Regions from separate parts of the Paenibacillus sp. Dod16 genome, predicted to be linked through region 3. Evidence: riboswitches for the same ligand, from Rfam matches in the RefSeq annotation. Region 3 holds a riboswitch; each other region holds the start of a gene.
The links. Region 3 has a riboswitch for cyclic di-AMP ahead of ACPV3A_RS18595 (G5 domain-containing protein). Riboswitches for the same ligand answer to the same signal wherever they lie in the genome.
Positions count from the first base shown of each region.

Region 1: it holds a riboswitch for cyclic di-AMP, as region 3 does, so the genes downstream of both, ACPV3A_RS28400 (universal stress protein) here and ACPV3A_RS18595 (G5 domain-containing protein) in region 3, are expected to answer to the same signal.
Region 2: it holds a riboswitch for cyclic di-AMP, as region 3 does, so the genes downstream of both, ACPV3A_RS16165 (universal stress protein) here and ACPV3A_RS18595 (G5 domain-containing protein) in region 3, are expected to answer to the same signal.
Region 4: it holds a riboswitch for cyclic di-AMP, as region 3 does, so the genes downstream of both, ACPV3A_RS21545 (C40 family peptidase) here and ACPV3A_RS18595 (G5 domain-containing protein) in region 3, are expected to answer to the same signal.

Region 1 covers NZ_JBNDYG010000043.1:139,143-142,298, forward strand. The annotation lists gene ACPV3A_RS28395 (TrkH family potassium uptake protein) at 1-809, opposite strand, end outside; cyclic di-AMP (ydaO/yuaA leader) riboswitch at 990-1,141, shown strand; gene ACPV3A_RS28400 (universal stress protein) at 1,274-1,807, shown strand; gene ACPV3A_RS28405 (TrkH family potassium uptake protein) at 2,009-3,156, shown strand, end outside.
Region 2 covers NZ_JBNDYG010000020.1:48,776-51,931, reverse strand. The annotation lists gene ACPV3A_RS16170 (TrkH family potassium uptake protein) at 1-612, opposite strand, end outside; gene ACPV3A_RS16165 (universal stress protein) at 691-1,374, opposite strand; cyclic di-AMP (ydaO/yuaA leader) riboswitch at 1,485-1,632, opposite strand; gene ACPV3A_RS16160 (TrkH family potassium uptake protein) at 1,808-3,156, shown strand, end outside.
Region 3 covers NZ_JBNDYG010000026.1:12,371-15,526, reverse strand. The annotation lists gene rnmV (ribonuclease M5) at 1-285, opposite strand, end outside; gene ACPV3A_RS18595 (G5 domain-containing protein) at 471-1,658, opposite strand; cyclic di-AMP (ydaO/yuaA leader) riboswitch at 1,930-2,144, opposite strand; gene ACPV3A_RS18590 (TatD family hydrolase) at 2,349-3,113, opposite strand.
Region 4 covers NZ_JBNDYG010000030.1:55,967-59,122, reverse strand. The annotation lists gene ACPV3A_RS21555 (heavy metal translocating P-type ATPase) at 1-871, opposite strand, end outside; gene ACPV3A_RS21550 (four-helix bundle copper-binding protein) at 1,215-1,544, shown strand; cyclic di-AMP (ydaO/yuaA leader) riboswitch at 1,905-2,038, shown strand; gene ACPV3A_RS21545 (C40 family peptidase) at 2,043-2,522, shown strand; gene asnB (asparagine synthase (glutamine-hydrolyzing)) at 2,799-3,156, shown strand, end outside.

The DNA of each region.
Region 1 (3,156 bases), on a different contig from region 3:
CGTTCTGCCCACGTTAAGGAGCCAAACGTATGGGTGTTGAACAATTCGATGATGAATATAACCAAAAAACCCGTGAGACAAAGGAAGCCGGAAGTTGATAACACAATCTTGGAATGCAGGGATAGCTTTGTCCACCGCCTATGCTTCCACACATCTAAAACTACAGTAAATCCGAGGCCGCCTATAATAAAAAGCAGAGTAATGACGATATTGACTAATGGATCACCAACGTATCGGCTCAAACTATCGGACCAAAGACTAAATCCAGCGTTATTAAAAGATGAAATGGAATGAAACACACCGTAATATACCGCTTGCCCCATACCCAGTTCCTCTTTCCAGCGAGTGATTAACAAGGCTGCTCCCATGAGTTCAATTATAAACGCAATGAGAAAAATACCCAGTGACAACTTCACAACACCTTGTGTTGATAAAGAGTTTGTAGATTCTTTTATGAGAAGGCGGTTTTTCAATCCGATTTTCTTACCCAGGACTACGGCTATCAACACACTAAATGTCATGAATCCAAGGCCGCCAACTTGAATCAAGCACATGATGACGATTTGGCCAAAGAGGGAGAAATCGGTTCCGGTATCCAGCACAACCAATCCTGTAACACATACTGCAGATGTCGAAGTGAATAATGCGTTTAACCAACCGACACCGGTGCCTGTTGATGATGATATGGGTAGTGCCAACAAGATAGCCCCTAATACAATCGGGAGAGCAAAGCCTAAAAGTATGAGACGCGAAGATGTTAAATGAAATTGCTTTATTGATATTTGGGGCTGTGATTTGCTACGAAACATCAGATATCCTCCTTCTTGTCCTAATTTTCAGTAAACGAAACCGTTCAGCCTACTACTGCGTAGTATTAGCCTTATCAAAGCATTGATGCTACTGCAAAACAAATTTTCGCAATGCTATTATGCTGTATTTCGGTTTACATTTAGAACAAACTAGCATAATATGAATTACGATAATTTCATAATTAATAATCGCTTAATCCCCTCTTGGGGAGCGGGGGAACCATCGAGGTCGTACTAACGGCTTCAGGGGTGAATTCTTTCTAAACAGAAAGGACGGGGACTCTCAGACCCGAATCCGGCAGCTAACCTCGTCAGCGTCCTTGGGAGAGAACCCTCTTACCACTTTGACTTGTTACATATTAAACAGTCCAAAGCCTGGAAGCAGACACTCTGCTCCCAGGCTTTTTTCCTGAATGGTTTGCAGAGTATCTACATTTAGAAAAAGAAAAGGAGCAGAATTATTCATGGCAAATAACGAAAAAATCATGGTTTGTGTTTATTATGGTCCCCATGGGGAACGTCTCATTCGCCGAGGGGGGGAACTGGCTAAACTTCTGCAATGCCCCCTGTACGTATTGAGCGTCATTCCTGTAAGAGATGATGTGCTTGATCAAGAACAGGAAAAATTTATGGCCGCATGGCAAACGACATGCGACGAATATGGCGCTACATTTATCGCAAAAACGAACGTAGATCGTAAAGCTGCAGATATTATTGCGGAGACAGCCAGAAATCATCATATTACGCAATTAATCATCGGACAATCCGGGCAAACGCGATGGCAGGAAATTACGCAGGGTTCCTTCGTTAATGAACTACTGAATCGGATAGGTGAAACGGATCTTCACATTGTGGCGGTCCAGAGGATGGCACATCACATGACCGAGACCCATGAACGGGGAAGACGAGTCACGGTTATCAGAAATGGTGAACATTATAGGCTCAGCAATGGGGAGTCTGAAGGCGAAACTGTAGCTGAGGGTCTTTTTTTCAAGTAATTGAATACCGATTTCGATACGGGTTTACTTAAAATAATGACAAATAGTGAATTCAGGTATTTGAAGATAAGCAATGGAAAAGTGTTAGACCCTTCTTCTTTCCAGTCCAAATAGCGCATGATCAATATTACACGGGAGTGACACATGTGAGAAAACAGTTTATACTCATCGAAATAAATATCCCTATTACGGAGAATGACCATGATCGAAAACGATGACCATACCAGACGTCGCTCCGCCCTTTACAAAATCGATTCATTCGTAAACAAGTTGAAGAATAATATGAGTCCTCCCCAGCTCATCATGGTAGTGTTTTTTGTGCTGATCTGGACGGGTACCTTGTTGCTTACACTCCCTCTATCTTCTACAAACGGAAAATCTGTAGGTTTATTGAATGCTTTGTTTACCGCCACCTCGGCTATATGTGTGAATGGCCTTGTGGTTGTAGATACCGGGAGTGTTTATTCGACCTTTGGGCAAGTCATCATTATGATCTTGATCCAGATTGGCGGACTCGGATTTATGACTTTCGGTGTTATGGTAGCCATAGTACTGGGGAAAAGAATAGGTCTCAAGCAACGTCTTGTCATTCAGCAAACAACCCACTCGACATCAGCTCAAGGTTTAGTCAAGCTATCGCTGTATATGGTGCTTATAGCGTTCGCATTTGAGGCGTTGGCTACGGTCATTCTTACGATTCGATGGCATTACGAATGGGGTTGGGGTCAGGCAGCCTATTATGCGCTTTTTCATTCCGTTTCCGCCTTCAATAATGCGGGATTTGCTTTGTGGTCTGACAGTCTTTCACCTTTTGTCGGCGATCCAATCGTTAATATTACCATTGTTATGCTCTTTATCATCGGCGGACTCGGCTATATTGTTGTCGTGGATCTATTCCGCAAACGTTCATGGAAGAGACTGTCTCTCCACTCCAAGGTTGTTCTTCTGGGCACAGGCATTCTCTCAGGAATCGGTTTTCTAACTATACTATTGTTGGAAAGTTGGAATCCGTCCACCTTTGGTCAGCTTAGCGGAGGCGAGCGTGTGTTGGCCGCTTTCTTCCAAGGTACGACACCTCGAAGTTCTGGATTCAACACAATTGACATCAGCAGTATGCTAGCCGCTTCCCAGTTCCTTATGATTATTCTGATGTTTATCGGAGCTGCCTCTGGAGGTACAGGAGGTGGAATCAAAATCAATACACTGATTGTACTCATCTTGGCAACGATCCAAACGTTTCGCGGCGGTGGGCAAATTCACGCATTCAAGCGCAAAATAGGCGAAGAAACGGTTATGCGTGCCCTAGCTGTTGTCATGAGTTCATTGGTTGTTGTACTTTGCGTCTCCCT
Region 2 (3,156 bases), on a different contig from region 3:
AATGATAAATAGCAGGACAATCGTAATATTGACGATCGGATCGCCGACAAAGGGAGAAAGGCTGTCAGACCACAGGGCAAATCCGGCATTGTTGAATGCCGAAACGGAATGGAAAAGTGCGTAGTAGGCTGCCTGTCCCCACCCGACGTCCTGTTGCCAACGGAGCGTAAGGACAATCGTAGCCAAGGCTTCAAACGCGAATGCAATGAGTACCATATACATGGATAATTTAACCAAACCTTGTGCCGAGGTCGAATGCGTGGTTTGCTGAATAATCATTCGTTGCTTCAAGCCAATCCTTTTCCCCAGAACAATGGCAACCATAACGCCAAAGGTCATAAAGCCGAGCCCGCCAATTTGAATCAAGATCATGATAATGACTTGTCCAAAAGTTGAAAAAACACTACCGGTATCCAAGACAACGAGCCCGTTTACGCATATTGCTGAGGTGGCTGTAAATAAAGCATCCAGCAGACCAATTGACCTCCCGGTGGAGGAAGAGTAGGGCAGCGCGAGCAATGTGGTCCCGATTATTATTAAAGTGAAAAAGACAAGCATGACGAGTTGAGGGGGACTCATATTTTTTTTAAGCTTGTTGATAAACAACTCCATTGTGTCAGGAGCGGAATGTTGTGTATTTCGATCTTTTGAATTCATAAATGTTCTTCTCACAAGTTCCACCCCCATTCTTTATTGATCGCCGGGTTTATCAAAGAATTTTCTGTTTTGGAAAAAAGACGACTCTACCACTTTTCCGTGACTTATTTTCAAATATTGGATCTCGTGGTCTGTTTTTATTTTCAGCAAGCCGGTGTCAAAATCGGTATTTAACTCTTTGAAAAATAGACCTTCGGCTATTGGATCGCCCCCGGATTCCTTACCGCCAAGCAGATAATGAGAACCCTCCCTGAACACAGTGACTCGAATTCCCCGTTCATGGGTGTCAGCCATTTGATCATCCATCCTTTGAACCGCTACAATGTGCAAATCCGTTTCGCCGATCTGGTTTAGGAGTTCGTTGACAAACGAACCACGCGTAATTTCTTGCCACCGCGTTTGACCGGATTGTCCGATGATTAGCTGGGTAATTTGATGATTCTTGGCGGTTTCCGCTATGATTTCCGAAGCTTTGCGATCTTCATTCGTTTTGACAATGAAGGTTGCCCCATACTCGTCGCATTTCATTTGCCACTCAGCCATATACCTTTCTTGTGCCTGATCTAACTCATCTTCACGCAAGGGTATAACGCTCAACACAAACAGGGGACACTGAAGAAGTCTGGCTAATTCGCCGCCTCGACGGATGAGACGTTCTCCGTTTGGACCGTAATACACGCATACCAGTATCTTTTCATTGTTAAGCAGAATAATCATTCCTTTCTTTTCTAAACACAACAGCTTTAACAAAAAAGGCCTGGAGGCAGAGAAAAATCTGCTTCTAGGCCTTGGCTGTACGGATCATGGACAAGTCAAAGTAGTAAGAGTGTTCTTTCCCAAGACGCTGACGAGGTTAGCTGTCGGATTCGGGATTGAGAGTTCCCGTTCCTTCTTATCCAGAAAGAATTCACCCCTAAAGCTTAGTCGCTTTGTTGGTTCCCCCGTTCCTCATAGAGGATTAAGCATTCATGCGTATGAAATTTATCGTAATAAATATTATGCTAAAACATGCTGAAAGTAAACAGTTAGCGATCAGTCAACAACATCATATCATTGGATTGCAGCAAAAATTATGCTTTACTATGGTATATACTACGCAAAGAAGTCTACGGGGTTTCATGGTCTGTCGTATCTGAAAGGGGAAAATAGGATGGCTAAAGGCAAATCGGAGCCGCTAAAATCATTAAAACAGTTTAACCTATCATCTTCACGACTGATCCTTCTTGGTTTCGCCGCACCGATTGTAATCGGCGCGATCTTGTTAGCCTTGCCCATATCATCGTCATCAGGTGAAGGTGTAGGTTGGTTAAACGCTTTGTTCACCTCAACATCTGCAGTGTGCGTAACCGGATTGGCCGTAGTGGATACAGGAACCGACTTTTCCCTTTTTGGTCAAATCATGATCATGTGCCTGATTCAAGTCGGCGGTCTTGGTTTCATGACCTTCGGAGTTTTGATCGCCGTTGTGCTTGGAAAGAAAATTGGACTGAAAAATCGACTGCTCCTCCAAGAATCCACTAACGCATTATCAACGCAAGGCGTAGTGAGGCTATCGCTAGGTATTTTTCTGATTGCGCTCATTATCGAGTTCGTCGGAGCAGCCTTGTTAATTGTTCGTTGGGAGGAGGAACTGGGCTTGGGGCAAGCTATTTATTATGGGGTGTTCCACTCCATCTCATCATTTAATAACGCTGGCTTCAGTCTTTGGTCAGACAGTTTGAGCCGGTATGTGGGAGACCCGCTGGTCAACATCGTCATCACCCTGCTTTTTATCATTGGTGGGCTTGGATTTACTGTTGTTCTGGACTTATGGAAGCATAGAAGGTGGAATAAGTTGTCCCTTCATTCAAGAATCGTTTTGTCGACTTCAGCATGTCTATGTTTAGCCGGGTTTATCGTAATTTTCATTATTGAGTTGTTCAACTCCCGTACGTTCGGCTCTTTGAGCTGGGGAGAGCGAGTATGGGCGGCTTATTTTCAAGGCGTGGTGACTCGTACGGCCGGGTTTAATACCATCGACATAGCCGCGATGATGACGACTTCTCAGTTTTTCATGATTTTCCTCATGTTTATCGGTGCTTCCTCCGGATCCACGGGAGGCGGGATCAAAACCAATACATTTGCCGTACTGTTATTCACATTGATTAGTATTATTAAGGGGAAGCAGGACGTGCAGTTGTTAAATCGACGCATCCCCCAATCGATTATCCTCCGATCCATAGCCGTCATGGTGATCTCAGTGAGCGTTGTGATTGTCGCTACATTCTTGTTAACCATAAGCGAGCATAGCTTGCAAAAGGACTTTATGGAAGTTCTGTTCGAAGTGACCTCAGCCTTCGGCACCGTTGGCCTATCGATGGGATTGACGCCTGAGCTGTCTCCTTTTGGTAAAGGAGTCATCATTTTGACCATGTACATCGGCAGACTCGGCCCCTTAACGCTGGCCTTCGCGCTGTCGCAAAGAGTAGTCAAACAAAAGTACCGGTTGCCTGAAGAGAA
Region 3 (3,156 bases):
GGCATTCTCTACGCCGATATCCCCTTTGCGGGTAGCATCCGCTTCCGGAATAAAGGCATGCTTGCAGCCAGGGACACCCTGATCCACAATTTTGCGGATCCGCTCCCCTGCATGGTCAGGATCGGTTAATATAATAACGCCTCTGCGCTCCTGAGCAAGCGCTATGCGTTTCAGGATTTGTTTATTGATCGCTGAGCCGCCCGTTTCGATCGTATCCGCTTCTACGGCCCGTTTAATGGCAACGGTATCGTCTCTGCCTTCCACAACAATCACTTCTTTAATCATGCGTTTGTTCTCTTCCTTCCCAAGAAAACAGGCTTGTACAACCTCTAGGTTCTACCAACTTAGCCCTATATACTCCGTTCTTAACAAAACAAAAGAAGAGGAAATATTCCCTCTTCTTCATCATTATATATTATAAGCTAAATAGTATAGCATTAGAATGGTATTGTAAATTGGAATTCATGCGTCTAGTTCAATTCAGGTTTAACCGGACCGATCACGTAAACGGTGCGGCCGCTCTTCCGGCCGAAGTTTATGGCCGATTTCAGTGAATCATAATACACATCGATTTTGTTGCCTTTGATGGCACCGCCCGTATCTTCTGCACGACGGAAGCCAATGCCTTCGATATAGACCCACCAGCCGATCGGGATGATGTTAGGATCAACGGCGATGGTGCGTCCTTCTGTAACGCGTGTACCGGATGCAGTGCGTGTACCGATTCCCTGCTGCTCAGCGGAATACGCCGTCATCGACACGTTGTTCAATACCTTGCTGTATTTAAAATCAACGCCTGCCCGAGAAACCACGTTGTTCTCGACAGCCTTGGCGGTCGTTACTTTTTTCGTGCCGGACAATTTAGCCGGTTTAGCCTTTACATCGGTGGCTGCCGCCTGAACGATGACAGGCTTCTCTACTTTTTTCGTGCCAATAGCAATGATTTTATCCTTCGTTCTGCGTTCAATCTCTTGGGAGACCTTCGTCTTGGAAACCAGCTTGCCATTGTGGTAGACCTTCTCATAATGGTTCACCATGAGACCAGGCTCGCCCCGCTGAATAACGCGGTTATCCCCTCTCTCAAGCGATGGGTCGGCTGTTTTGATCACGCGGAAATTGCGATCCTCCGTCTCCTTAACTTTTTGTTTCGTGACGCGAACGACATCGATATTCATATTGCTGGTCAGCTTCGTGTTCTGTGCCGGTTGTACTATATCTTCACCCTGGATCGTAATACCAGCCTCTTTAAGTACATGATCAACCGTATCCTGGGATGTAAATATGGTTTTGGTTGTGCTGCCTACTGTAACTTTGACTGGAATTGCCCGGTCAATGATGATCCGGTCTCCATCCTGGATCGCGCCGTTTAAAGGCATCGAAATCTGATCCTGAGGACTCAACGTGATCGCTTGCTCATCCAGCAATTCCTGCAGCAATGATCCACGTGTTTCTACTGTGGTGACACGACCATCGACGACAAGCTGAACCTCCTTGCCTGCCTGATCATGTACGACCAACGATATGAGAAGTGATACCGTAACGGCACCCATGGCACCGAGCAACATCAGTTGACGCAAATTGTCATGCTTCCATCTCAATGCGTAAGACATGCTGGATGATTGTGATTCATGGGTTTCTTCAGGTTGAAAAATGCCCACTATTCCATCCTCCTTCATAGTCCCGCCGTCTAGGTAAACGCATGAATGCATTTGACGTGACTATAGCAATTTTTCTCACAAGGCGCCCTGCTATCTATCTACACCCTGCGTCAATTCCCGTCTTTCCGTCCATGTACCACCACCCCTTGTTTACCAAGAGTATGATGATCCCCTCTCCATTATTCAAAAATAAAAGAAAGCCATTGAAAGAGTACTAGAGGCTCTAACGTGGCTTCCTGATGATTAGAATCATGGAAATGGTATGCACGAGAATTCCCCTCTTATTTCGCTTACGGAGTTAGCTGTCGGGTTCGGACGTAAGAGAGACGCCCTAGATCCGGATACCCGCTCATGGCGAGATCCTTCAAATTCACCCCAAAGACCCGAAAAAGAAATCAAATACAGCTGCGCGCATTCAGACCAGTATGCACGGCGGTATCGGTTCCCCCGTTCCCCAAAATTTCGGAGATTAAGCGAGACGGTTCATGAAATATTCGGCCGCGATCTGCACATCGCAGCTTCTTATCACTGAAAAGATGATATCCTGTTTGTATGCAGGTTGTAAAGCAACATTCAACCACATTTTCTCATGTAAAAGTTTAAATATTGTAATATCAACGCCTTTTCTGATTAAAAAACTTTAATTAATCGAAAATGCTCCCTTTTTCATCGCTTTTGCTCTCGTTTTCGTTAAATACCAAATCGTTCCAGCGCATTTTGGGTGGTAATTTGGGCCAATTCCTCATAGGACAACCCTCTAATTTCGGCTGCCGCCTCCGCCACCAATTTTACATAAGTGGTCTCATTTCGTTTCCCGCGGAAGGGATGAGGTGTTAGGTAAGGGGAGTCCGTTTCGATCAATAATCGATCAAGCGGAACCTGCGCCAAAACCTCTTTGGGCTGCTTTGCATTTTTGAAGGTAATCGGCCCGCCAAACGAAATATGGAATCCCATATCGAGACATATTTTGGCCGTTTCCCAGCTTCCGGAGAAGGAATGCATGACACCGCCCACCTCGGAGGCTTTTTCCTCGCGCAAAATTCTCACGATATCTTCATGCGCATCCCGATTATGAATGACAATCGGCATGTTCAATTCCCGGGCCAGTCCGATCTGACGCCGAAGCACTCGGTGCTGAACTTCTTTCGGAGACGTATCCCAATAATAGTCCAAACCGATCTCTCCTATAGCCACCACTTTCTCGTGACTGCACAAAGAGGCGATCCAATCCAGGTCCTGATCCTCCATGGTAATGGCGTCTACAGGATGCCAGCCTACCGCTGCATATATAAAATCATAGGTTTCTGCCAGCTTCATCGTAGTCGGAATCGTCTCCCGGTTAAATCCAATATTGATCATCCGGGTCACGCCGGCTTCGAGCGCCCGCTGGATTGCCTCTTCCCGGTCTTCGTCGAATTGGGGAGCATCCATATGAGTGTGCGTGTCGAACAACATAAAATCCACACTCTCCTTCCTGTCGTTTCTGTGTCGTATATCT
Region 4 (3,156 bases), on a different contig from region 3:
CTAGTGAAATAACTTGGGATAAGTAACCCTTTTCACCACTATTGGTAACCGTTACGGTTAATGCTCCTTCACCGTTGACAGCTCCTCCAATGAGTTTATCTCCAGGATTCTTGATGACCGGGACGGATTCCCCCGTAAGCATGGATTCATCGAGTGATGATTGTCCTTTCACAATGATTCCATCTACAGGGATTCGCTCTCCTGGTTTAATTAAAATCGTTTGCTCTGGGCTTAATTCTGACACGCTTACCTCTTTGATATCTCCATTTTCCATAATAAGATGTGCTTCAGAAGGGATTAGTTTGACCAGTTCTTCTAGGGCATTAGATGCACCTAAAATAGACTTCATTTCTAGCCAGTGACCTAGCAGCATAATGACAATAAGGGTTGCCAGTTCCCAAAAGAAGTCTACATCCGTCAATCCTATGACAATTAATGAACTATATACGTAAGCAACAACGATAGCAAGTGATATTAACGTCATCATGCCAGGGCTCTTTTGATTTAGTTCTCGATATGCACCAACTAGAAAAGGCTTACCTCCATAAAAGAAGACAAATGTGGAGAGTAGAAACAGTAAAACGGTGTCATATGGAAACCGCCAATGTACCCCAATGAACATCTGAATCATTGGCGAAAGAGCCATGATTGGAATTGTAATAATTAAACAAATATAAAAGCGTTTTTTAAAGTCATCTACATGATGACCGGCATGTTTATCCCCGCCGCTATGTTGGTGCCCGGTACTATGATGTGATCCGGAATGGTCATGGTCGTGTTTCATCCCTTGATGCTGCTGCTCACTTTCGTGTTTGGGCATATGATTGTTCGTGAATTGATGTTTCACGCTCTTTTTGGAGTTTTTATACATTGAATTCACCTCTTCATAAGATTATTTAGTCTAATGCCGTAATAAGAAAAGATTGTTAGGACTACATCACGTAGTATTGTTACCCATTAATACTAATTTAAACCTAAAAGAGTAAAGTAATCACGGATTCAAAGCTCAGTCTTCATGTACAATCATCATTTTCAAATTTGTCCAGTTTCCTCACAAAATCTACATAACTTCGGGTTATATAATAGTCAACCTAACAATAGGTTACAAATCGTATGTAAAGCGAGGTGATTACATTATTTGATTTTTTGAATCAAATAAAAAGTGTTGTGCATCCTAAATTCTTGAATCGTAAATTCGAAAGGAGATATTGACTATGTCACATGAACAATACCAAAAGTGTATCGAGGAATGCATACGTTGTATGATGGTATGTAATCATTGTTACAACGCTTGTCTTGATGAAGAGAATGTAGCTATGATGACAAAATGTATTCGTTTGGATCGACAATGTGCTGATATTTGTGCTTTTGCTGCGCATGCAATGTCAACGAACAGTGTTTATGCGCGTGAGATCTGTAGTATCTGTGCCGACGTTTGTGAAGAATGTGGCACAGAATGTAAAATGCATGATGTAAAACACTGTCAAGAATGTGCAGAAGCTTGTTTTAGATGTGCAGAGGCTTGTAGAGCAATGGCAGCGTAGAACAGACTCAATAATCAATAACCCTCCTTGTGAGAAAGGAGGGTTTATTGATTATAAGTTATAACTAAAATTATATATAAATTGGAGATAGCTGTTAGAGCAGATCAACGTCTGCTGGAACAGTTTTTTCTGCTTATGCTGAAAAAGAAGTGGTTACAAAAATGTATTTAATAATTAACTTAGAAGAAGTCGGTGTTCATATAAGAATAATACAATAAGAGCGGAACTTCTCCTTATATTTGTACTTTATAGGGTGAATTTGAACGAAACTCGACTTTTAATAAAAAAAATGATGGATTTAGAGGATGGGATTGACAACATACACGAAAATGTACTACATTATGTAGGGTTACAAAAAATTAATTTTTAATGCCGAGTTTCATTTTTGAAAACGGGGGAACCATTCCGGGTGAATTATTCTTGATTGAAAAGGAATAAAGGGCGCCTTCTACCGAACCCTTAGCTAACTCCGTAGGCATCCGAAGGGAGAGCATGTGTTTGAAGAAATTCATGATTTCATTAATAGGGTCTGCAGTTATTTTGTCAGCTGGTGCGACTAATGCGTTTGCTGATGATCAATCCAAATTGCGTACAGAAGTAAGTCAAGTTGTTGGTACACCTTACAAGTGGGGGGGAACTTCTGTATCGAGTGGATTTGATTGTTCTGGTTTTATTTTGTATATCTTTGATAAGTTTAATTTGGAGCTGCCACGGACATCAAATGCTCAGGCAAAAACAGGTACCCCAGTTGCAAAGAAAAATCTCAAACCTGGAGATTTGGTCTTCTTTAATACAAGTGGTGCTGGTATATCTCATGCAGGGATTTATATCGGTAATGGGCAATTTGCTCATTCTTCCAGTAGTAAAGGAGTAAGGATTAGTAATTTATCGGAATCATACTATAAGGATCGATACGTTACAGCAAGACGTACAATCTCTAAACAAAGTTATACAAAAATGGTTAGTGGATTGCACTAGTACTTATTTGTAATTAGACAAGCCCTGGTAAAAACCACGGGTTTGTTTTTTTGTATCGCAGGTGAATTAAATCTTGTTAAGAATTTAATCTAACATAATTCATTAATCTTCAATGGAAATACCATAAAATGAAAAATTGACTAGTTAAATTAAATAAACTACAATTCGTAGTATATAATATATTATTGATTTCTTGATGTTTTTAAACAAGGATCAATTTTTTTATCAAAAACACTACACTGCGTAGTTAATAATCCGGAAGGGAAGACTTTTTCTATGTGTGGGATTACAGGGCTTTTGATGTTTGAAAACAATTCGCTGCCAACGACGGTAGCAATTAGAAAAATGACCGATGCAATCAAACATCGTGGTCCCGATCAAACGGGCATTAGGGTGGTAGATCGGATTGCTTTAGGATTTACCCGTTTGTCGATCCTTGATTTGGAACACGGCAGCCAGCCTATTTCCAACGAAGATCAGAGCCTTTGGCTAGTTTTTAACGGTGAGATTTATAATTATCAATCATTAAAAAGAGAACTTGAAGACCTTGGTCATACGTTTAAAACGAACACAGATTCTGAAGTCATCATACATTTATATGAGGAGTATCAGGAACATTGTTTAGAAAAACTGC